One region of the Pseudomonas viridiflava genome, then DNA from elsewhere that is predicted to be linked to it. Evidence: riboswitches for the same ligand, from Rfam matches in the RefSeq annotation. Region 1 holds a riboswitch; each other region holds the start of a gene.
The links. A riboswitch is a leader RNA that binds a small molecule or an ion and turns the genes downstream of it on or off. The one in region 1 is predicted to bind cobalamin.

Region 1 (8,042 bases):
TGATTGCCCTCCAGCACCGCGACGGGCACCAGCGAGCCTGCGTAGATGATGACCGGGCAGCTGCGAATCAGGCGCTGGCCCTTGACGGTGATCAGCTCCGGGTCGCCGGGGCCTGCACCGATGAAAAAAACGGTCAAGGGAATCTCCTGAAATGAGTCATTGCCGGGATTATCCGCCGGTTGCGGGGCTGGTTGCCAAGGCAAATGTGGCGTGGGTGCTTTTCTGGCGTTCGATCACCAGTCCGGCAGTGCCATCACCCAATTGCGCCGCAAGGGCCAGCGCCGAACCTTCGGCGACGCCGTGACAGCCGGTGTGTTGCAGCACATTCGCCGAGCGATGGGTGAGGTGAAGATCCCAGTACACCAATTGCGCCGCGTTGAAGAACACCAGTGGCACGGCCAGTTGCCGCGCCAGCGCCAGCAGGCCGGGCTCTTCGCTTTTCAGGTCGATGGAGGCCAGCGCGGTGATGTCGCTCATGTCGAGTCCATGCGCATCGAGGTGGCGCTCCAGCAGTTCATGCAACTGCAGGGCAGAGCAACCGCGCCGACACCCCAGGCCCGCGACAATGACTGAAGCGGGCAGGGCGTTCGTCTGCTCAGGCCGGGTACGGTTCGGCATGCTGCAGATCGGCGTTGTTGCGGCGGAACAGCCAGGCGCTGATCAGGCCCAATGCTACCCAGAACACGGCATTGGTCAGCAGCGAAGCGATGATGAACTGCGATTCAAGTGCTTCAGGCGCGAGACTTTCATGAACCAGCGGCTGCGGTGCGCCAATCACATGAGGCGCAACCAGAATGGCAACGCCCAGCACTTTGAGCAGCAGGTTCTGACCGAAGATCAGCAGCGCGAGGCCAGCAGCGGTAGAGGCCGCGGTGCCAATCCACCAGAACTGACGCTGACCGAGTTCGGCCGCTGCGGTGCCCGGCAGTTCCGGTGGCAGGCCCAGGGTCGGAGCCAGCACGAAGACGGCGAAACCGGCCAGTCCCCATCCGGCGCCCTGAAGCGGGCTGCCCGGTGCGCGCAAGGTGTAAAGCCCGGCTAGCATCAGCGCAAAACCAACCGCGACCACCAGATTGCCACCGGTAGTAGACAGCACGCGCTGCCAGCCGTTTTCCGGTTCCCAGGCGGCTTCGTCATGTTCGTGACTGTGCTCGGCCGCAACGCCGCCAGCCTGTTCATGCACATGTTCGGCGGGTGCGTTTTCGTAGGTCTCGGCCTGTTGGATCAACGGGACGACCCATAAGCTTTGCAACAGGGTCAGCAGCAGCGCTGCGAGCAGGCCGGTGAAGCCTGCGGTGGAGGCGATTCGCTTGAACATTGTGTTGTCCTCAATGACAAGGGAAGGCGGCGCTGTGGCGGGTGTCGTGTGCCGCGTTGTGCACGGCGGCGATGTGCGAGAACCCGGCAAAGTACACCAGGCACGCGCCCAGCAGAGCGGCACTGATGGCGGCGGTGAGACGTTGCGTGCGGGTGGAGCTGGCTGCGGCCGAATGGCTGCTGCTGATGGTCGTCATGGCGTTCCCTCTGGAGACGTTGGGCGAAAGCGGGCCATGCGCACAGATACCCGCTGACGAACGTCAGAGGTTTCAATGGCGCCCGCCCACCGCGGGTGTGTCATTTACAAACGTAGCGGGCCGGTCTCCGGGCTCGCGAGGGGACGTGACAGCACTGTCCGTCCTTCAAAGTCACCTTCCCATGCCTGAGCACAGTGGATCTGACTTCCTCTCGCTTACCGTTGCGGGGGCAGCACCGGACTTGCTCAGCGATCTGAGCGCACCGGTTTCCCGTTTCACCCCGTGAGGGGCACCCGTAACAAGGTGCACAGGAGACCACGCGTGGCGGGGGATCGTCAATCTCAGCGATTGACCTGCCAGCGGTCACTGCGTAGCCTTGCCGGTTCGAGGTTCTTCGCTTGCAGCCCAGTGCGCAAGCGCAGCTAAGACGGGAATGCGGTCAATGCCGCAGCTGCCCCCGCAACTGTAAACGGTCATGTTCATCGCACAGCCACTGCCCAGGCGGGAAGGCGCGATGAGCGCGCGTTGGCAAGGCCCGAAAGCCTGCAATGCGCTGCCGTAAGCCAGGAGACCTGCCTCGAACCGGGCCAAGGCCTGCGAATTCTCACTACAACCGGGCGGGGTGATCCGGTGGCGATCTGATCCGCGTGCGTCGCACGTGGCTCTCGTCCTGTTTGCCCGCCGCATTGCCACAAGGGCATCTGATGAAAACACTGGCCAAGCTTCCCGTCACCATCGTCACCGGCTTCCTGGGCTCGGGCAAGACCACCCTGTTGCGGCACATGCTCGATAACGCCGAAGGGCGTCGCATTGCCGTGATCGTCAACGAATTCGGCGAGCTGGGTATCGACGGCGAAATCCTCAAGCAGTGCACCATCGGTTGTACCGAAGAGGAAGCCAACGGTCGTGTCTACGAGCTGGCCAACGGCTGCCTTTGCTGTACCGTTCAGGAAGAATTCTTCCCGGTGATGCGCGAGCTGGTTGCCCGTCGCGGCGATCTGGATCACATCCTGATCGAAACCAGCGGTCTGGCACTGCCAAAGCCCTTGGTTCAAGCCTTCCAGTGGCCGGAAATCCGCAACGCCTGCACGGTCGACGCGGTCATTACTGTCGTCGACAGCCCGGCAGTACTGGCGGGTACTTTTGCGGCCTTCCCGGATCAGGTCGATGCCCAGCGCAAGCTGGACCCGAACCTGGACCACGAGTCGCCGCTGCATGAGCTGTTCGCCGATCAACTGGCCAGTGCCGATCTGGTGATCCTCAACAAGGCCGACATGATCGACGCTGACGGTCTGGCCAGGGTTCGCGCCGAAGTCGCCGAAGAGTTGCCGCCTGCCGTCAAGGTGATCGAGGCCAGCAGTGGCCGTCTGCCGATCAGCGTCTTGCTGGGTGTCGGTGCCGAATCCGAAGTCCACATCGACGGTCGCAAGACGCACCATGACCATCACGACGGTGAAGACGATGATCACGATCACGACGCCTTCGATTCGATCTCCATCAAGCTGCCACAGGCCGATGAAGCAGTATTGCTCAAGGCGCTGACCCAACTGGTCGTGCAGCACGGCATCCTGCGGGTCAAAGGCTTCGCGGCGATTCCCGGCAAGCCGATGCGCCTGCTGATCCAGGGCGTGGGCACACGTTTCGACAAGCATTTCGACCGTGCCTGGCGCACCGACGAAGAGCGCCTGACCAATCTGGTGCTGATCGGCCAGGAACTGGACGCCGCCGCGCTGGAAGCTCAACTCAACGCTGCGATCGCAGGCTGACCCATGCACCTGCTGAGAACCCAGCCCGGCGGTTTTGTACCCGACGACAGCATCGCTGACCTGGGGCAGACCCCGGCCGATCTGGTGATTCTCTGCAGCGGCGATTCGAGCCTCGCGCTGCTCGCCGAAGCGGCCCGGCAGTTGCCGGAGGACTACCCCAGCCTGCGTCTGGCCAACCCGATGCAGGTGCAGAATCACGCGTCGGTCGACCTGTACGTCGACGACGTGCTGCGCTACGCCAAGGTCATCCTGCTGTCGTTGCATGGCGGCATCGGCTACTGGCGCTACGGCGTCGAGCGGTTGATGGAGCTGGCCGCGCAGGGCGTCACGGTGATTATGGTGCCGGGGTGTGACCGGCATGATCCGGAGCTGATCGACCTGAGCACCGTTGCAGCAACCGACTGCAACCGCCTTTGGCAGTTCCTGCGTCAGGGCGGTCTGCAGAATGCGCTGGATCTTTATAGCTGCATCGCCAGCACGTGGCTGGCGCGCGATTATTCATGGGCCGAACCCCAGCCGCTGCCACGCACCGCTATTTATCATCCGAAGCGGGCAACTGCCGGATTGGCTGACTGGCGGGCTGACTGGCGCAACGATCAGCCTGTTGCAGCGCTGCTGTTCTATCGTTCGCACCTGCAGGCCGCCAACACCGGGTTCATCGACGAGTTCTGCGAGCGACTGCAGGCGCAGGGCCTCAACCCTTTGCCGATCGCCGTCGCCAGCCTAAAGGAGGCTGGCTGCTTCACGCAGGTAGAAGACTGGCTGGATGAGGCCGGCGTCGAGCTGATCCTCAACACCACCGGCTTTGCCCAGTCGAGCCCGGAAGCGCCGCATTTGCGACCGTTTCGGCGCGATGTTCCGGTGATCCAGGCCATTTGTGCGCAAGACAACGAGCCTGCCTGGAGTGCCAGCGCACAAGGCCTGGGTGCCCGCGATCTGGCAATGCACATCGCCTTGCCGGAACTGGACGGACGCATCATCAGTCGCCCCATCAGTTTCAAGGACCTGGCATGGCGCAGCGAGCGCAGTCAGTCCGATGTGGTCTGCTATCGGGCGCATCCCGAGCGCATGGACTTCGTTGCCCAACTGGCACGACGCTGGATTCTGCTGGCGCGCCTGCCCAACGCCGACAAGCGTGTGGCGCTGATTCTCGCCAACTACCCGACCCGCGATGGCCGAATCGGCAACGGCGTCGGGCTGGACACGCCCGCCGCCGCGCTGAATATCCTGCGCGCCATGCAGGCCGAGGGCTATCCGCTGGCCGGGCTGCCTGACAGCGGCACCGAACTCATTCATCAATTGCTCGGCGGCGTGACCAACGATCTGGACAGCATCGACCAGCGTCCATGTCAGCAGAGCATGGCGCTGGATGAGTACCTCGAAGCCTTCAATGCTTTGCCGCAGGCCAACCGTGACGCGGTGAACGCCCGCTGGGGCGCGCCGGATGCCGATCCCATGTTTCGCAGTGGCCGGATGATGATCGCAGGCCTGCGCTTTGGTCTGACCTTCGTCGGCATCCAGCCGGCCCGTGGCTATCAGGTCGATCCGAGTGCGGTCTATCACGACCCGGATCTGGTGCCGCCGCATGGCTACCTCGCGTTCTACTTCTGGCTGCGCAAGGCCTACGGCGCACACGCAGTGGTGCACGTCGGCAAGCACGGCAATCTGGAGTGGCTGCCCGGCAAGGGCGTCGGCCTGTCCGAGAATTGCTGGCCGGATGCTGTGCTGGGCCCGATGCCGAACATCTATCCGTTCATCGTCAACGATCCGGGCGAGGGTGCACAGGCCAAGCGTCGTACGCAGGCCGTGATTATCGACCATTTGATGCCGCCGCTGACCCGCGCCGAAACCTATGGCCCGTTGCGCAATCTGGAGCTGCTGGCGGACGAGTATTACGAAGCGCAGCTGCTTGATCCTCGCCGCGCCCGCGAGCTGCAGCGTGACATTCTGAATCTGGTTCGCGAAACGCAGATCGACCGTGAGCTGGCGCTGGACGAGACGACCGACAGCGACGCCGACGCAGCAATCTGGCTGCCGCGTCTGGACACCTATCTCTGTGATTTGAAGGAGTCGCAGATCCGCGATGGCCTGCATATCTTTGGTCAGTCACCTGAAGGACGTTTACGCACCGACACGCTGCTGGCCCTGTTGCGTATTCCCCGTGGCGATGGCCGTGGTGCTCAGTCGAGTCTGTTGCGGGCCTTGAGCAAGGCATTCGATCTGGGCTTCGACCCACTGGACTGCGAACTTGCCGAACCCTGGCAAGGGCCGCGTCCGACCGGGTTGCTGGGCTTGAGCACTGACCCGTGGCGCACGGCTGGCGACGCGCGTGAGCGCCTTGAGCTTTACGCAGCTGCCCTTATCGGGCGCATCTGCGACGGTCAGGACGTGACGGATTTGCCGGAGCATGCCGACCTGGCACTGATCCTCGACAGCCTGCGGGAAGTGGTCGCCCCACGCCTCGATGCCTGTGGCCCCGGAGAAATGCAGGGCATGCTGGATGCACTGAGCGGCCGCTTCGTGCCTGCCGGGCCCAGCGGTGCACCCAGTCGCGGGCGGCTGGATGTATTGCCGACCGGGCGCAATTTCTTCAGCGTCGACGTGCGTAACCTGCCGACCACCACGGCGTGGCGCATCGGTTTTCAGTCGGCCAACCTGCTGTTGGAGCGTCATCTTCAGGATCACGGCGATCACTTGCGGCAGCTGGGTCTTTCGGTCTGGGGTACGGCGACCATGCGCACTGGCGGCGACGACATTGCGCAAGCCATGGCGCTGATGGGCGTGCGTCCGGTCTGGGCAACGGGTAGCCAGCGTGTCGATGATTTCGAGATTCTGCCGATCAGTCTGCTGGATCGTCCGCGCGTGGACGTGACGCTGAGGGTTTCGGGGTTCTTCCGCGATGCCTTCGCCAACCTGATTCGTCTGTTCGACGCTGCCGTGCAGGCTGTTGCGGCGCTGGACGAGCCGGATGATCTGAACCCGATTGCCGCCCGGGTACGTGAAGAACGAGCGAGTTTCATCGCTGAAGGTCTGAGCGAGGACGAAGCGGCACGTCAGGCTGGGTGGCGGATCTTCGGTGCCAAGCCCGGCGCTTATGGCGCGGGCGTTCAGGGCGCCATCGATGGGCGCTTGTGGCAAAGCCGCGAGGATCTGGCCGAGGTTTATCTGAATTGGGGCGGTTATGCCTATGGCGGCTCCGACGAGGGTACGCCCGCCCGGCAGCGCTTCGCTCAGCGCCTGTCTCAGGTGCAGGCGGTGGTACAGAATCAGGACAACCGCGAGCACGATCTGCTCGATTCCAACGATTACTACCAGTTCCAGGGTGGCATGCTGGCCGCCGCCGAAACCCTCAGCGGCGTGAAAACGGCCAGTTATCACGGCGATCACAGCCAACCGGACCTGCCGAAGATCCGTACGTTGAAGGAAGAGCTGAACCGCGTGATCCGTTCGCGGGCGGCCAATCCGAAGTGGATCGACGGCGTCAAACGTCACGGCTATAAAGGCGCGTTCGAAATGGCCGCGACGGTGGACTTCCTGTTCGCTTTCGATGCGACGACCGAGCTGATCGATGATCACCAGTACGCACTGTTGGCCGATGCCTACCTGCTTGATCCGTCGACTCGTGAATTCATTGAACAGCACAACCCCGATGCCCTGCGCGACATGACCGAGCGCATGCTTGAAGCGCAGCAACGTGGCCTCTGGCAGGAACCGGGCGATTATCAGCAAGCCCTGGAAGACCTGCTGCTGGATATAGAAGAGAAGTGATGACCTTGTCTGACTCAAGCCTTGCCAATACGCCACATTTTCCACTGGCCGCCGTCGTGGGCGCCGATGAACTGAAGCTGGCGCTGTGCCTGACCGCGATTGATCCGCGCATCGGTGGCGTCTTGATCGAAGGTCCGCGAGGCATGGCCAAATCGACCCTGGCGCGCGGACTGGCGGACCTGCTCGCCAGCGGGCAGTTCGTGACCCTGCCATTGGGCGCGACCGAAGAACGGCTGGTCGGCACGCTGGACCTGGATGCCGCGCTGTCCGAAAGCCGTGCGCGTTTCTCGCCCGGCGTACTGGCCAAGGCTGACGGCGGCGTGCTGTATGTCGATGAGGTCAACCTGCTGGCCGATCATCTGGTCGATCTGCTGCTGGATGTCGCTGCCAGCGGCGTCAACCTGGTGGAGCGTGATGGCATTTCCCATCGTCATGCCGCCCGTTTCGTGTTGATCGGCACCATGAACCCGGAAGAGGGCGAACTGCGTCCGCAACTGCTGGACCGTTTCGGCCTCAACGTCGCTCTGAGCGGACAGACGCTGCCTGCCGAGCGCAGCCAGATCATCCGCAGACGTCTGGATTTCGATGCCGATCCGCATGCTTTCGGCGCTCAGTGGCAACCCGAGCAGGATGCATTGAAACAGCGTTGCGAGCAGGCCCGTTCGCGGCTGGCCGGTATCGAACTGGATGACGCGTCGTTGGCATTGATCACCGAACGCTGTTTCGCAGCAGGCGTTGACGGCATGCGTGCCGATCTGGTCTGGCTGCGCGCCGCACGGGCACATGCGGCCTGGCGCGGCGTCGCACAGATTGAAGAGCAGGACATTGATGCCGTGGCCGAGTTTGCACTGCGCCACCGCCGTCGCGAACAGTCGCAGCCTCCACCACCGCAATCGCCGGAGACGCCGCCTTCAGGTTCCTCCGAAAATCAGGACACTCAAGGCGGGCAGGGCAGTTGGGGTGAGCTGCCGGCCCAGGCAGTGCCTACCGGCTC
Region 2 (8,042 bases), 880 kb from region 1:
CCCAAGCGCATGGACCCATGCCGACAGCGCCTACATCAACTATCGCCACCAATACGCAGAAAGCACCCGCATGCACGCCGACCGGGTCAAGTTCGGCACGCGGCTGGACAGCGGCTGGGGCTTTGAAGGTGAACTGAAGTACAAAACGGCGGGTGATCGCCAGGACGTCGCGTTCGACAACACCGTCGGCAACGGCCACGAACTGACGGTGAGTTATCAGCACAAGCTCAATGACAAATGGCTGCTGACCCCTTCCCTCGCACTGGAGAGCATCGAGCGCTCCACGGCCTACAAGATGGGGCTGAAGGTCGGCTACAAGGTCACCGATCAACTCACGCTTTCCGGTCGCTACCGGTATGACTCGATCAAGCTGGACCGCGACAGGGTCAACCGCGACATGCCGGACAATGAAATGAACGATCAGTCCGTCAACCGCTACGACGTCTGGGTCAACTACGCGACCAAAGGCCCCTGGTCATACGAGTACCAGTTCACCTACTTCGACGCCGACTACATCCGCTACGACAACGACAAGACCGACTACGAACAGAATGCGGCCTTCAAGTACAAATGGGACAAGAACTGGGTGCCGTTTTTCGAAGTCGGCGACATCAAGGTCAACTCCGAGGACGACAAGCGCCAGCTGAGATTGCGGGTGGGCGTGCAGTACAACTTTCTTTGAGGGCTGGCCGAGCACTGCCGCAGGTCGCCAGGACGCGGAGCGTCCCAAGAGGCATTCCCACGCTGGAGCGTGAGGAACGATCAGCGTAAGGCTGACAAAGTTGATCGTGCCGATGCTCCGCGTCGGCATGCACACCGGGACGCTCTGCGTCCCTTCGATGTCAGTCGCTGTACAGGGCCTGTGTCCTGCGCAGGCGCATGCGGCTGCCGTTGAGGTGCAGGTACATGGCCGAACGTGCGGCGTCGACGTTGCCTTCGGCGATGGCGTTGTAGATCTGCCGGTGTTCGGCATTGATGCCAGCCAGATAGGCATTTCGGTCGCTCTGGCCGGTGTAGGCCGAGTTCATGCGGGTGCGGGGAATCAGCTTGGTGCCGAGGTGTTTCATGATATCGATCAGGTAGGCATTGCCCGACGCCTTGGCAATCTTGAGGTGAAACTGAAAGTCGGCGTTGATGGTCGTTCCGGACTTCTGCGGCCCTTCCAGCAGCGCGTCGAAGGCCCGCTTGAGCTCCAGCAATGCTTCAGGACTGCGTCGTTGCGCCGCCAGACCTGCCGCTTCGACTTCAAGACTCAGACGAAACTCAAGCAGGTTCAGTACATCCGCCACCGTGACAATGGTGGCAGGCCCGACGGAAAACCCTTCCGGCGGTGGCATATCGAGCACGAAGGTCCCGACCCCATGACGCGTTTCCACCAGCCCCGCCGCCTGCATCCGCGACAACGCATCGCGCACCACCGTGCGGCTGACGCCCTCGGCCTCCATGATATTGAGTTCGGAAGGCAGCTTCTCGCCACGCTGAAGCACACCGTCACGCATGCGCTGGGCAAAGCGGTCAACCAGGGTTTCAGCCAGGCGGCGATGATTCTTTTGCGAGGAAAGCGCGTTGTCCGACATTGCAGCCTCATGTCTATCGAATACCCGAGTATAGGCTGCGATCCCCGCACAAAACACGCCCTGAGTGAGGTTATACTCAGCGCCCCGACACGGACCTGATCACCCGCCATGGAACCTACCGCATCCCCGAAAGGCCGCCGTTCCAGCCTGACCCAGCAATTGGTCGCCGAATTCGCCCGCAAAATTCGCGAAGGCGAGATCCAGAGCGGCGAAAAGCTGCCCACCGAACAGGTGATCATTCGTGAAACCGGGGTCAGTCGTACCGTTGTCCGTGAAGCCATGTCGCGCCTGCAGGCCGAAGGACTGGTCGAGACCCGGCATGGCATCGGCACCTTCGTGGTCGACGCCTCCGAGGCCAGGGCCGATCAATCGGACGAGTTGTCCATCGGCACACCTGGCGACGCCGTGGCGATCATTGAACTGCGATTGAGTCTGGAGCCCGAAGCCGCTGCGCTGGCTGCACAACGTCGCACGCCCGAGCAATTGAGCGCCATTCGTCAGGCGCTCGACGAACTGCACCGCTGCGTACGGACCGGCCAGGACACCCTGCAGGCCGATTACGAATTCCATCGCCGCATTTCCCTGTGCACCGCCAACAGTTTCTTCACCGATGTAATGAACCAGCTGGGCAGCAGCATTCTGCCGCGCACACGCGGCGGTTTCGGCAACGTCACGTCGTTGCAGATGGAAGACGATCCTCATATTCAGCAGCGCGAGCAGGAACAGATCTTCGACGCTCTGGCCCATCAGGATCGCGACGCCGCCCGCGCAGCCATGCGTCTGCACCTGATCAACAGCCTGCAACGCCTGCGTGCAAAGCCATAGCGAGCCCATCCCTTATCGTTTACCATGCCGCCCGTCGGTTTCCGAGAGGAACTAACAGGGAATTCGCCCGCCTCGCGCCACGAGCCGAAACGAAACTGCCCCCGCAACTGTAGGCATCGAGCCAGCTCCACCACTGCCACTGGGTGATCCCCGGGAAGGCCGGAGTCAGGCGATGACGTGCCAGTCAGGAGACCTGCCGACCTGAATCAATCACTAACCGGCGGGGTGTCCGGGAAGGACATCCTTGCGCCTGGCCTTAGTGCGCCGAGTGCTGCCGTTTCCGGCAGGCAGGGATGTGTTTTCCTGTTGTGCGTGCGCCCTGACACACGTTCGAATCGAGGTCGCATTCCATGTCACTGCCCCGCCTTGCCGCACTCGCTGCCAGCCTGACCCTTTCAAGCCTTGCGTTCGCCGCACCGACCCACTATCCGCTGACCCTTGAAAACTGCGGTTACTCGCTGACGTTCGAGCATGCACCGACCAAAGCAGTGACCATCGGCCAGTCGGGCACGGAGATGCTTTACGAGCTTGGCCTGGGGGACAGACTGGTCGGCACCTCCCTGTGGTTCAACGATGTATTGCCGCGCTTCAAAGAGCAGAACGACAACGTCGAGCGCCTGGCCAACAACGAACCCAGTTTTGAGGCAGTGATCGGCAAACGTCCCGAACTGGTTGCCGTGCAGCTGGAATGGATGGTCGGCAAGCAAGGCGCAGTCGGCACGCGGGAGCAGTTCCATGAACTGAAAATCCCGACCTACCTCATGCCGTCCGACTGCGAAGGCAAGGACAATCTGGTTGGCGCCGACGGCACGCGCCTCGAGGCATTTCGCATCGAGACCATCTACAAGAGCATCGAGCAACTGGCGCGAATCTTTGACGTGCAGGATCGCGGCGACAAACTGGTCGCCGATCTCAAGGCCCGTCTGAGCGCCGCAGTGGCCAACGTCAAACAGAACCACGACAAAGACGTATCAGCTGTGTTCTGGTTCTCAAGCTCCGACCTGAAAGCCGACCCTTTCGTCGCGGGTCGCAAGGGTATTCCGGACTTCATGCTCAATAATCTGGGGATGCGCAACATCGTCCAGTCCGACGAAGAGTGGCCCACTGTTGGCTGGGAAACCATCGCCAAGGCCAACCCGAGCATCCTGGTGATCGCCCGCATGGACCGTCGTCGCTTCCCGGCCGACGATTACCGCAAGAAAATCGAATTCCTCAAATCTGACCCGGTGACCCGCAACATGGACGCTGTGAAGCATGACCGCATCGTGATCATCGACGCCGAAGGCATGCAGGCCAGCCTGCGCCTGTTCACGGGCATCGAAGAGCTGTCTGCCGCCGCCAACCACTTCAACGCCACTCCATGAGATTGCCCGTCGCGCTCGGCCATGTGATCTGGGTCTCGGCAGTGCTGGTGCTGGCGATCATCGTCGGCGCTGCCATTGGCGAAACCTCGATCAGCCTGCAGGTGGTGTTTCAGGTGCTGGCCAATAAACTGTGGGCGGCGGGCTACGCGCTGGACCCCATCGATGAAGGCATCGTCTGGAACTACCGGCTGACCCGCGCCATCGTCGCCGCTGCCTGCGGTTCCGGGCTGGCCATTTGCGGCGTGGTGCTGCAGTCGCTGTTGCGCAACCCGCTGGCCGATCCTTATCTGCTGGGCATCTCAGCAGGCGCCTCGACCGGCGCAGTCATGGTCGCGATTCTGGGTTTCGGTGCCGGGGTCATTTCCATGTCGGCAGGCGCTTTTGTCGGTGCGCTGGTGGCGTTCTCTCTGGTCGCCCTGCTCGCCCACTCATCGCGAGGCAACACGGCCGCCGGGCAGATCATTCTGGCGGGCATTGCCGGCTCGCAACTGTTCAACGCGCTGACCTCGTTCCTGATCACCAAGTCGGCCAGCTCCGAACAGGCGCGCGGCATCATGTTCTGGCTACTGGGAAATCTGAGTGGCGTACGCTGGCCTTCGGTGTGGATGGCTGTTCCGGCAGCGTTGTTCGGCCTGTTGGTGTGCCTCTGGCATCGGCGCGCACTGGATGCCTTCACCTTCGGCAGTGACTCCGCCGCGTCTCTGGGAATCGCCGTACGGCGGGTGCAGATCGTGTTGATCGCCACTGCGGCACTGGTCACGGCAGTGATGGTCTCGATTGTGGGGTCCATCGGTTTTGTCGGTCTGGTAATCCCCCACGCTGTACGGATGCTCACCGGCGTGCGCCATGCCCGACTGGTGCCGCTGAGCGCCCTGAGCGGCGCGCTGTTCCTGATCGCTGCGGACATTCTTTCCCGCACGCTGATCAAGGGTCAGGCGCTGCCCATCGGGGTGATCACCGCCCTGATCGGCGCACCGGTGTTTGCGCTGATCCTCATTCAAGGGAACAGGACACGATGAACGCCTTCACTCCCGATATCGGCACCCCAGCGCTCGGTTGCAAGGGGCTTGGCTATTCGGTCCGTGGCGCAACACTGCTGCGCGAGGTGGATCTGAGCATCGCGCAAGGCGAGACGCTGGGCATCGTGGGGCCGAATGGCTCGGGCAAATCGACCCTGCTCAAGCTGTTGTCCGGCATCCACAAGCCGTCCAGCGGTCAGGTAACGATCGGCGAACGGCCTCTGTCGAGCCTGAACCGGCGCGACATTGCCCGCGCGCTGGCGGTGGTCGAGCAACAGGCAGAAACCAGCGACGCGATCACGGTACTGGATGCCGTTGAACTGGGCCGCACGCCATGGTTGTCGGCGCTGGCGCCCTGGAGCGACAACGACGACCGTATCGTTCGGCAGGCGCTGGTGGACGTGGACATGCTGCCTTTCATCAAGCGCGCCTGGCATACCCTGTCGGGCGGGGAGCGGCAACGGGTGCATATCGCACGGGCGCTGGCACAGAGGCCAGGCATCCTGTTGCTGGACGAGCCGACCAATCACCTGGATATCCAGCATCAGTTGACCATTCTCGGTCTGGTCAAGGCGTTGCCGGTGACCACGGTCATCGCCCTGCATGACCTGAATCAGGCGCTGGACTGCGACCGGGTGGCGGTCATGGAAAAGGGCCGCATGGTCGCGCTGGGCGCACCCGCCGAGGTGCTGACTCCCGAGCGGCTGCTGGAGACCTTCGGGGTGGTGGGCCGCTGGCTGACCGACCCGTTCGATGGCTCGCGGATTCTGCGTCTGCGATCGCCCTGAAACAGCCGCCTCCCCCCGCCGACAGTCAGTAAATGCCGCAGCAGCGATCAGCGCAGGTGCGCAGCGCGGCCCATGGCACTACAATGCGCGCTTTGCCCGCCGTCGGATGCCGTAGCCATGTCCCTACCCAAACACCACCTGGAATTGCTCAGCCCCGCACGGGACACGAGCATCGCCCGTGAAGCCATTCTGCATGGCGCCGACGCGGTGTACATTGGCGGGCCAAGCTTCGGCGCACGACACAACGCCTGCAACGAGGTCAGCGATATCGCCGAACTGGTCAAGTTCGCCCATCGCTACCACGCGCGCATCTTCACCACGATCAACACCATCCTGCATGACGATGAGCTGGAACCGGCCCGCAAGCTGATTCACCAGCTCTACGACGCGGGCGTGGACGCATTGATCGTGCAGGACCTCGGCGTCCTGGACATGGACATTCCGCCCATCGAGCTGCATGCCAGCACCCAGACCGACATCCGCACGCTGGGCCGGGCGAAGTTTCTCGATCAGGCCGGTTTCTCTCAGCTGGTACTGGCACGTGAGCTGAACCTGCAGGAAATCCGCGAGATCGCCGACGAAACCGACGCAGCCATCGAGTTTTTCATTCACGGCGCACTGTGTGTGGCGTTCTCCGGGCAGTGCAACATCTCCCACGCGCAGAACGGCCGCAGCGCCAACCGTGGCGACTGCTCCCAGGCCTGCCGCCTGCCGTACACCCTGAAGGATGATCAGGGTCGCGTCGTGGCCTTCGAAAAACACCTGCTGTCGATGAAAGACAACAATCAGAGCGCCAACCTGCGTGCCTTGGTCGAAGCAGGCGTGCGCTCGTTCAAGATCGAAGGACGCTACAAGGATGCGGGCTACGTCAAGAACATCACCGCGTATTACCGCCAGCGTCTGGACGATATTCTGGAAGACCGCCCAGATCTGGCGCGCGCCTCCAGCGGCCGTACTGCACACTTCTTCGTGCCGGACCCGGAAAAGACCTTCAACCGTGGCAGCACCGATTATTTCGTCAGCGACCGCAAGATCGACATCGGCGCGTTCGACACGCCGACCTTCACCGGCCTGCTGGTCGGCAACGTGGAGAAACTGGGCAAGCGCGACCTGATCGCCGTCACCCACGAGCCGCTGTCCAACGGCGACGGGCTGAACGTGCTGATCAAACGTGAAGTGGTGGGTTTCCGCGCCAACGTCGCGGAGCTCAAAGGCGAATTCGAGGAAGACGGTGAAAAACGCTGGCGCTATCGCGTCGAGCCTAACGAGATGCCGGCTGCCCTCTCCCGCCTGCGTCCGAATCACCCTCTGAGCCGTAACCTGGACCACAACTGGCAGCAGGCCTTGTTAAAGACCTCGGCCGAACGCCGGATCGGCATTCAATGGCAGGTTGAACTGCGTGAAGAGCGCCTGAACCTGACCGCGATCAGCGAAGAAGGCGTCAGCGTCACGACGCATCTGGACGGCCCGTTTGGCGCGGCGAACAAGCCGGAACAGGCGCTGGACCAGTTGCGCGATCTGCTGTCCCAACTGGGCACCACGATTTACTACGCTCAAAACATCAAGCTGGACGCACCCCAAGCGTTCTTCGTGCCCAACTCCCAGCTCAAGACCCTGCGCCGCGACACCATCGAAGCGCTGACCGAAGCCCGCATCAAGGCGCATCCTCAGGGCGGCCGCAAGGCTGAAACCACGCCGCCTCCGGTTTATCCTGAGTCACACCTGTCGTTCCTGGCCAACGTGTACAACCAGAAAGCGCGTGATTTCTACCACCGTCATGGTGTGCAACTGATCGATGCGGCTTATGAAGCGCACGAAGAGACCGGCGAAGTGCCGGTCATGATCACCAAGCACTGCCTGCGTTTCTCGTTCAACCTGTGCCCGAAACAGGCCAAGGGCGTGACCGGCGTGCGCACCAAGGTCGCACCGATGCAGCTGATTCATGGGGACGAAGTGCTGACCCTGAAGTTCGACTGCAAACCCTGTGAGATGCACGTGGTGGGCAAGATGAAAGGCCACATTCTGGACCTGCCACTGCCGGGCAGCGCCGCGGCCAAGGCAGTCGTCGGCCATATCACGCCTGAAGACCTGATGAAGACCGCACGCCAGCGCGCTCCGCGCTGATATGAGTCAGTCCTGAGGGCAGGCGTTTACTCGCCCTCGGGATTCCGTTGCCGCTCGCCAGGCACGCACTCCATATGCGTGGTGTTCCACACCGGATCGGTTTCAACGTCGGTCACCGAAAATCCCTGCTTTTCCCAGAAGCGGATCGCGCCGGGCAGAAACGGATGGGTGTGCAGGTACAGCACCTCTATCCCGCCAGCTTCGGCGTGCGCCCACAGCGCTTCACACAGGCGACTGGCCAGACCATCACCCCGGAACTGAGGCATGACGTAAAGGCGCACGATCTCCACGGTATCGCGACCGACGTAGTCCAGTTGTGGAAAGCGATGATCGAACGGCAAATAG
Region 3 (8,042 bases), 1.7 Mb from region 1:
GGTGGCAACACGCCGGATTCGGGTTTCGATTGCAGTGGCCTGATCGGCTATGTGTACCGCGACGCTGCGGGGATTTCCCTGCCGCGCTCCACGCGTGACATGGTGGTGATGGGCGCGCCGAATGTGCGCCGTGAACAGCTGCAGTCAGGGGATCTGGTGTTCTTCGCCACCTCGGGCGGCTCGCAGGTTTCCCATGCAGGGATCTACGTCGGCGAAGGCCGCTTCGTACATGCCCCAGCGACCGGCGGCACGGTCAAACTCGACAGCCTCGACAAGCCGTATTGGCAGAAAGCCTACCTCAACGCCAAGCGCGTGATTCAGCCGTCGGACCTGGCACAGAATCGTCCTTGATCGCTGATGCCGCAAGCTTCTGCCGCTGTTGTGCAGATAACAGCGGATTGTGGGAAAAGCCACGTTCATTCAGTAAGTGGTGATCGTTCCTACGCTCTGCGTGGGAATGCCTCCCAGGACGCTCCGCGTCCGCTCTCGAATGTGGCGCAGATGTGTGCCCAAGCTCCAGCGTTTTCGACGTCATGCGCTCGACTCACTGAGTCCGCAGTCTGTGCCATTTGTGACGCAGAGCGTCACGGGCGGCATGCCCACGCGGAGCGATGGGCACGATCAGTGTGCTTGAGACCATGATCGTTCCTACGCTCTGCGTGGGAATGCCTCCCAGGACGCTCCGCGTCCGCTCTCGAATGTGGCGCAGATGTGTGCCCAAGCTCCAGCGTTTTCGACGTCATGCGCTCGGCTCACTGAGTCCGCAGTCTGTGCCATTTGTGACGCAGAGCGTCACGGGCGGCATGCCCACGCGGAGCGATGGGCACGATCAGTGTGCTTGAGACCATGATCGTTCCCATGCTCTGCGTGGGAATGCCTCTCAGGACGCTCCGCGTCCGGCTCTGAGCGTCACTGCATTATTGAGCCGCCTTCGCCGACGTCACGCGCCAGATCTTGTTGCCCACATCATCCGCCACCAGCAATCCGCCGCGATGGTCATTGACCACGCCTACCGGACGGCCCATGGCCTTTTCGTCGCTGTTGAGGAAGCCGGTCAGCACGTCGACAGGCGCGCCGTTGGGTTTGCCGCCGCTGAAGGGCACGAACACCACCTTATAACCACTGTGCGGTTTGCGGTTCCACGAACCATGCTGGCCGATGAACAGGCCTTCGTTGAACGGCGCTGCCAGCGTCTTGCCGTCGGCGAAGACCAGCCCCAGTGATGCTGTGTGCGGGCCGACCGCATAATCGGGGGCGATGGCCTTGGCGACCAGTGCCGGGTTCTGCGGTTTGACGCGCTCGTCCACGTGCTGGCCGTAGTAACTGTAAGGCCAGCCATAGAAGCCGCCGTCCTGCACCGAGGTCACGTAATCGGGCACCAGATCGCTGCCGATCTCGTCACGCTCGTTGACGGCTGTCCACAGTTTTCCAGTGGTTGGCTCCCAATCCATCCCGTTGGGGTTGCGCAGCCCCGAGGCGAAGATGCGGTGATTGCCGGTGGCAGCGTCCACTTCCCAGATCGCCGCACGGCCTTCCTCCTTGTCCATGCCGTTCTCGGCCACGTTACTGTTGGAGCCGACCGTCACGTACAGCTTGCTGCCGTCCTTGCTGGCGATGACGTTCTTGGTCCAGTGGTGATTCAGCGTGCCGCCCGGCAGGTCGACCACTTTGGTCGGCTGGGCGCTGATCGAGGTCTGGCCGTTTTCATACGGGAAACTGATCAGGCGGTCGGTGTCGGCCACGTACAGCTTGTTGCCCACCAGCGTCATGCCGAACGGCGAATTGAGGTTCTGCAGAAAGACGCTGCGGGTTTCGGCCACGCCGTCGTTGTTCGTGTCGCGCAGCAGGGTAATGCGGTTGGCGCTCGGTACGCCCGCACCGGCGCGGCCCATGACCTTCTCCATGACCCAGCCACGGATGCCTTTGCCGTCATCCGGCTTGGCCGGTGAGTTGGTTTCCGCGACCAGTACGTCGCCGTTGGGCAGCACGTACAGCCAGCGCGGGTGATCCAGATGTTCAGCGAAGGCGCCAACCTGGATGCCTGGCGCGGCCACCGGTTTTGCGTCCTTTTCCCAGCCGATGGCCGGGGCGATGTTGACCGTCGGAATCAGCGTCTTGTTCGGCTCCGGCAGTTTTGGAGAAGGCCCTGTTCCATCCGAGACCTGCAAGGTCGAAGACTCGCCGCACGCCGCGAGGCCGCCTGCGAGCAGAAGCAGTACAGCGTACTGTGGTCTGATTTTGAACATCGTGAATCTCCATCGACAAAGGCTTGGTCCAGTAAGGGATAGAGACACCCTGACCGCCGAGGTTCAATTGCGAGCCACCATCCGGCGGCGTCATGCAAGTGAATGGCCTTTATGCCCTGTGTACTGCGGTGTCGATTGACGCTCCACCCCCAACCCTCTACCCTTCGCGGTTTGTTTCAGGTGCTCTGCAATCCTCCCGATTGGCAGGGTGAAACAGGGAAGCCGGTGAGGGTCTGACGATCCGATTCCGGCGCTGCCCCCGCAACGGTAAATGAGTCAAGGCTGTGCATCGTGCCACTGCGTTTCGACGCGGGAAGGCGTGCAGCCCGGATGACCCGCTCATGAGCCCGGAGACCGGCCTGAAATACTCAATTGCATCACGGAGGGTGATGCTCTGTGCAGGGCGTTGCCGTGCTGTTCAGTGCTGTCCTTCCGTCTGCTTTCGCGACCCCCCGAGCGGAGAGCCGAGATGAACGAATCCCCCGAACGCGACGAACGCCATCTGGCGCGCATGCAGCGCAAGAAAGCCGTGATGGACGAACGTATCGCCAGCTCGCCCAATGAATGCGGCCTGTTGCTGGTGTTGTCCGGCAATGGCAAGGGCAAGAGCAGCTCGGCGTTCGGCATGCTTGCGCGGGCCATGGGCCATGGCATGCAGTGCGGCGTGGTGCAGTTCATCAAGGGGCGCAACAGCACAGGCGAGGAAATGTTTTTCCGCCGCTTCCCCGAGCAGGTGCGCTATCACGTGATGGGCGAGGGCTTCACTTGGGAAACCCAGGATCGTCAGCGCGATATCGCGGCCGCCGAGGCTGCCTGGGCCGTGAGTCTGGAAATGCTGCGCGACCCGGCTATCGGTCTGGTGGTGCTCGACGAACTGAACATCGCTCTCAAGCACGGCTATCTGGACCTTGAGCAGGTTTTGACCGATCTGCAGGCCCGTCCGCCCATGCAGCATGTGGTGGTGACCGGCCGTGGCGCAAAACCCGAATTGATCGACCTCGCGGATACCGTCTCGGATATCGGCGTGGTCAAACATGCATTCCAGTCCGGCATCCGGGCGCAGAAAGGTATCGAACTGTGAGCCATTCCGTTATGAGCATCCGGTCATGAGAAGCCCCAGGGATTGCCCGGCAGTACTGATCGCTGCACCGGCCTCCGGTCAGGGCAAGACCACCGTCACCGCAGCACTGGCACGCCTGCACCGTAATCAGGGGCGCAAGGTACGGGTCTTCAAGTGTGGCCCGGACTTTCTCGATCCGATGATTCTCGAGCGGGCGAGCGGGGCGCCGGTGTTTCAGCTGGACCTGTGGATGGTCGGCGCCGACGAGAGCCGTCGCCTTCTGTGGGAAGCCGCCGAAGACGCGGACCTGATCCTGATCGAAGGCGTGATGGGCTTGTTCGACGGCACGCCGTCCAGTGCTGATCTGGCGCGCCACTTCGGCGTACCGGTCCTCGGCGTGATTGACGGCACGGCGATGGCCCAGACCTTCGGTGCTCTGGCGCTGGGGCTGGCGCGCTATCAGCCTGACCTGCCGTTTGCCGGCGTGCTGGCCAACCGCGTGGGCACCGTGCGTCATGCGCAGTTGCTGGAAAACAGCCTGACCGAAGGCCTGCGCTGGTATGGCGCGCTGTCTCGTGAAACCGGCTTCGAACTGCCCAGTCGCCATTTGGGGCTGGTGCAGGCCGACGAACTCAACGACCTGGACCTGCGTCTGGACATGGCCGCTGCGGCCCTGGCCACCACCTGCGAGGTGGCCTTGCCGCCTGCGGTCACGTTCACTGCGCCAGAACCGGTTCATGTCGAGCGCTGGCTGGACGGGGTGCGGATTGCCGTGGCTCGCGATGGAGCGTTTGCGTTCACCTACGGCGCGAGTCTCGATCTGCTGCGCAACATGGGCGCGGAACTGAGCTTCTTCTCACCGATCCGCGACAGCCATCTGCCTGAAGCAGACAGCCTGTACTTGCCCGGCGGCTATCCCGAGTTGCATCACGTCGAACTGTCTGCCAACACCACGATGCTGGCCGACATCCGCGCGCACCATGCGGCCGGCAAACCCACGCTGGCCGAATGCGGCGGCATGCTGTATCTGCTGGAAGCCCTGACCGATGTTGAAGGCGTGCGCGCTGAACTGGTTGGCCTGCTGGCGGGCGAAGCGGCCATGCAGAAACGGCTGGCGGCGCTGGCGTTGCAGGCGGTCGAGATGCCGGAAGGCGAGTTGCGCGGTCACACCTATCACCATTCGCTGACCACCACCGAACTGCAGCCGATTGGCCGAGGCGTCAGCCCCAACGGCGGGCGCGGGGCGGAAGCGGTTTATCGCGAGGGTCGCCTGACTGCTTCCTACATCCATTTCTATTTTCCGTCCTGTCCCCAGGCGATTGCGGCCCTGTTCAAGCCATGACCGAACATGCGTTCAATGATGAAGAGCGGGCAGCGGTGTACCGCGCCATTGCCGAGCGCCGCGACATGCGGCACTTCGTCGGTGGCAGCGTGGCGCCCGAACTGCTCGCCCGTTTGCTGGAGGCTGCACACCAGGCACCCAGCGTTGGCCTGATGCAGCCCTGGCGGTTCATTCGGATCAGCGACCCGGCGCTGCGCGTCAGGATGCAGGCGCAGGTCGAAGAAGAGCGGGTCCGCACGGCCGAGGCACTGGGCGAGCGGACCGACGAGTTCATGAAGCTTAAGGTCGAAGGCATCAACGACTGCGCCGAGGTGCTGGTTGCCGCGCTGATGGAAGGTCGCGAGCAGCACATCTTTGGTCGTCGCACCCTGCCGGAAATGGACATGGCGTCGTTGTCCTGCGCGATTCAGAACCTGTGGCTGGCTGCACGCGCCGAAGGGCTGGGCATGGGCTGGGTGTCGCTGTTCGACCCTGACGCACTGGCCGATCTGTTGGCGATGCCGGAAGGCGCAAAGCCGCTGGCGATTCTCTGCCTGGGCCCGGTAAAGGAATTCTATCCCGCACCCATGCTGGTGCTGGAAGGCTGGGCGCAGGCGCGTCCGCTGAGTGAACTGCTGTATGAGAATCAATGGGGAGTGAGTCAATGAGTGTGGCGCTGTTGAGCGTGGCCGGAGTTGCGCTGGATGCGCTGCTCGGCGAGCCGAAACGCTCTCATCCGCTGGTGGCGTTCGGGCGCTTTGCCAATCGTCTGGAGCAGCGCTTCAACAGCGGCGGCCGGGGCTGGCGCAGCCATGGCGTCACGGCCTGGTTCGTGGCGGTGATCCCGCTGACACTGCTGGCCACGCTGCTGAGCTGGGCACCGTTCGTGGGCTGGCTGGTGGAGATTCTGGCGCTGTATTGCGCGCTGGGCATGCGCAGCCTCGGTGAGCATGTGCAGCCGGTGGCCCAGGCATTGCGCAGCGATGATCTGGAAGAGGCGCGTCGTCGCGTCGGCTATCTGGTCAGCCGCCAGACCAGCGAACTGGATGCGACCGAAGTCGCCCGCGCGGCCACCGAGTCGGTGCTGGAAAACGGCAGCGATGCAATATTTGCTGCGCTGTTCTGGTTTGTCGTGGCCGGTGTTCCAGGCGTGGTGCTCTATCGCCTGAGCAATACGCTGGATGCCATGTGGGGCTATCGTAACGAACGTTTCGAGCGTTTCGGCTGGGCGGCGGCGAAGATCGATGACCTGCTTAACTATATTCCTGCACGCCTGGTGGCGCTGACCTACGCGCTGCTGGGCAAAACCCGTTTGGCACTTCGATGCTGGCGCACTCAGGGACCGACCTGGGACAGTCCCAATGCAGGTCCGGTGATGGCGGCCGGTGCTGGCGCGCTGGGCGTCGAATTGGGTGGCGCGGCGATCTATCACGGCGAGCTGCATCAGCGTCCGCAATTGGGCGAAGGCGCACCCGCTGATGCCGACTCCATCGACCGTGGCTGGGAACTGGTGCAGCGCGGCGTGTGGCTCTGGTTGCTGGTGCTGTGCGTCGGGACAGCATTCTATGCTTGAGCACGGCGGACGACTGCGCGCTGCGGCGCAGCACTATGGCATCAATCAGGCCGACTGGCTGGACCTGTCCACCGGCATCGCGCCGTGGTCCGCGCCGGTACCGGACATTCCTTTGCGTGCCTGGGCGCGCCTGCCCGAGAACGATGATGGTCTGGAGACTGCCGCCTGTGCCTATTACGGCGTGTCACAGGTGTTGCCTGTTGCGGGTTCGCAGGCGGCGATCCAGGCGCTGCCGCGAGTGCGCAGTGCGGGTCGGGTGGGCGTGCTGTCGCCGTGCTACGCCGAACATGCGCATGCCTGGCGCAAGCAGGGTTATGTGGTGCGTGAGGTCGGCGAGCACGAAGTGGATTACTTCCTCGACAGCCTTGATGTACTGGTGGTGGTCAACCCCAACAACCCGACCGGTTTGCATCTGAGCGCCGAGCGCCTGCTGGAATGGCATGCGCGGCTGGCAGAGCGGGGCGGCTGGCTGGTGGTGGACGAGGCCTTCATGGATAACACGCCTCAGCTGAGCCTGGCAGCTGAAACCTGGCGTATCGGACTGGTCGTGCTGCGCTCGTTCGGCAAGTTTTTCGGATTGGCCGGGGTCAGGCTTGGCTTCGTGCTGGCCGAACCCGCGCTGCTCAGGTTACTGGCGCAGGAAATCGGCCCGTGGTCGGTCAGCGGTCCGACGCGGATTCTGGGGCAGGCGTGTCTGAATGACCGCGAATGGCAGGCACAGCAGCGCGTGCGCACCGATCAGGCGCGCGACCGTCTGGTGGCTCTGCTCGAGCTGTACGGACTTGCCCCACAAGGCGGCTGTGCACTGTTTCAATGGCTGGTCACGCCTGAAGCGCGGGCCATCCATGAATTCTGCGCCCGACGCGGGGTGTTGCTGCGCCTGTTCGAAGGCCCGACGCCTGAAGTCTCCAGCCTGCGTTTCGGGCTGCCCTGCGACGAAGCCGACTGGCGGCGTCTGCACACTGTTCTGTTTGAATACCGCAAGGAATCCTGATGGCCACGCTGATGGTACAAGGCACCACATCCGACGCCGGCAAAAGCACGCTGGTAACCGCGCTGTGCCGCTGGTTGACGCGACAGGGTGTGAAGGTGGTCCCGTTCAAACCGCAGAACATGGCGCTCAACAGTGCCGTGACCGCCGACGGCGGCGAGATTGGTCGCGCCCAGGCGGTGCAGGCTCAGGCGTGTTATCTGCAGCCGCACACCGACATGAACCCGGTGCTGCTCAAGCCCAACAGCGACACCGGCGCGCAGGTGATCATCCATGGCCGGGCTGTCACCACCATGAATGCGGTGGCGTATCACGGCTATAAAGAGATCGCCATGCGCGCGGTGCTGGAGTCTCACGAGCGGCTGGGACACCACTATCCAGTGATCATGGTCGAAGGCGCCGGTTCGCCTGCGGAGATCAACCTGCGAGCCAATGACATTGCCAACATGGGCTTCGCCGAAGCCGTCGATTGCCCGGTGCTGTTGATCGCCGACATCAACCGTGGTGGTGTCTTCGCCCATCTGGTCGGAACCCTGGAACTGCTATCGCCCAGCGAGCAGGCGCGGGTCAAAGGCTTCATCATCAACCGTTTTCGCGGCGACATCGCCTTGCTGCAACCGGGCCTGGACTGGCTGGAAGCGCGCACCGGCAAGCCGGTGGTCGGCGTGCTGCCTTACGTGATGGACCTGCATCTTGAGGCCGAAGACGGTCTGGATCAGCGCCAGACCGACAAGGTCGAGCAGGTACTGAATGTGGTGGTGCCGGTCTTGCCGCGCATCAGCAACCACACTGACTTCGACCCGCTGCGCCTGCATCCGCAGGTCAATCTGCAATTCGTCGGCCCCGGTCAG

Region 2: it holds a riboswitch for cobalamin, as region 1 does, so the genes downstream of both, CFBP1590_RS11510 (ABC transporter substrate-binding protein) here and cobW (cobalamin biosynthesis protein CobW) in region 1, are expected to answer to the same signal.
Region 3: it holds a riboswitch for cobalamin, as region 1 does, so the genes downstream of both, cobO (cob(I)yrinic acid a,c-diamide adenosyltransferase) here and cobW (cobalamin biosynthesis protein CobW) in region 1, are expected to answer to the same signal.

Annotation. Positions count from the first base shown of each region.
Region 1 is NZ_LT855380.1:3,358,607-3,366,648, reverse strand. It holds gene cobM (precorrin-4 C(11)-methyltransferase) at 1-137, opposite strand, end outside; gene CFBP1590_RS15090 (cobalamin biosynthesis protein) at 169-618, opposite strand; gene CFBP1590_RS15085 (CbtA family protein) at 596-1,318, opposite strand; gene CFBP1590_RS15080 (CbtB domain-containing protein) at 1,329-1,514, opposite strand; cobalamin riboswitch at 1,616-1,826, opposite strand; cobalamin riboswitch at 1,885-2,108, shown strand; gene cobW (cobalamin biosynthesis protein CobW) at 2,219-3,280, shown strand; gene cobN (cobaltochelatase subunit CobN) at 3,284-7,048, shown strand; gene CFBP1590_RS15065 (magnesium chelatase ATPase subunit I) at 7,048-8,042, shown strand, end outside.
Region 2 is NZ_LT855380.1:2,482,227-2,490,268, reverse strand. It holds gene CFBP1590_RS11525 (oligogalacturonate-specific porin KdgM family protein) at 1-682, shown strand, start outside; gene CFBP1590_RS11520 (FadR/GntR family transcriptional regulator) at 843-1,577, opposite strand; gene CFBP1590_RS11515 (FadR/GntR family transcriptional regulator) at 1,686-2,402, shown strand; cobalamin riboswitch at 2,421-2,617, shown strand; gene CFBP1590_RS11510 (ABC transporter substrate-binding protein) at 2,753-3,766, shown strand; gene CFBP1590_RS11505 (FecCD family ABC transporter permease) at 3,763-4,785, shown strand; gene CFBP1590_RS11500 (ABC transporter ATP-binding protein) at 4,782-5,573, shown strand; gene CFBP1590_RS11495 (peptidase U32 family protein) at 5,691-7,697, shown strand; gene CFBP1590_RS11490 (GNAT family N-acetyltransferase) at 7,724-8,042, opposite strand, start outside.
Region 3 is NZ_LT855380.1:1,615,086-1,623,127, forward strand. It holds gene CFBP1590_RS07650 (C40 family peptidase) at 1-351, shown strand, start outside; gene CFBP1590_RS07655 (PQQ-dependent sugar dehydrogenase) at 918-2,246, opposite strand; cobalamin riboswitch at 2,408-2,623, shown strand; gene cobO (cob(I)yrinic acid a,c-diamide adenosyltransferase) at 2,716-3,327, shown strand; gene CFBP1590_RS07665 (cobyrinic acid a,c-diamide synthase CobB) at 3,353-4,648, shown strand; gene bluB (5,6-dimethylbenzimidazole synthase) at 4,645-5,295, shown strand; gene cbiB (adenosylcobinamide-phosphate synthase CbiB) at 5,292-6,200, shown strand; gene cobD (threonine-phosphate decarboxylase CobD) at 6,193-7,194, shown strand; gene CFBP1590_RS07685 (cobyric acid synthase) at 7,194-8,042, shown strand, end outside.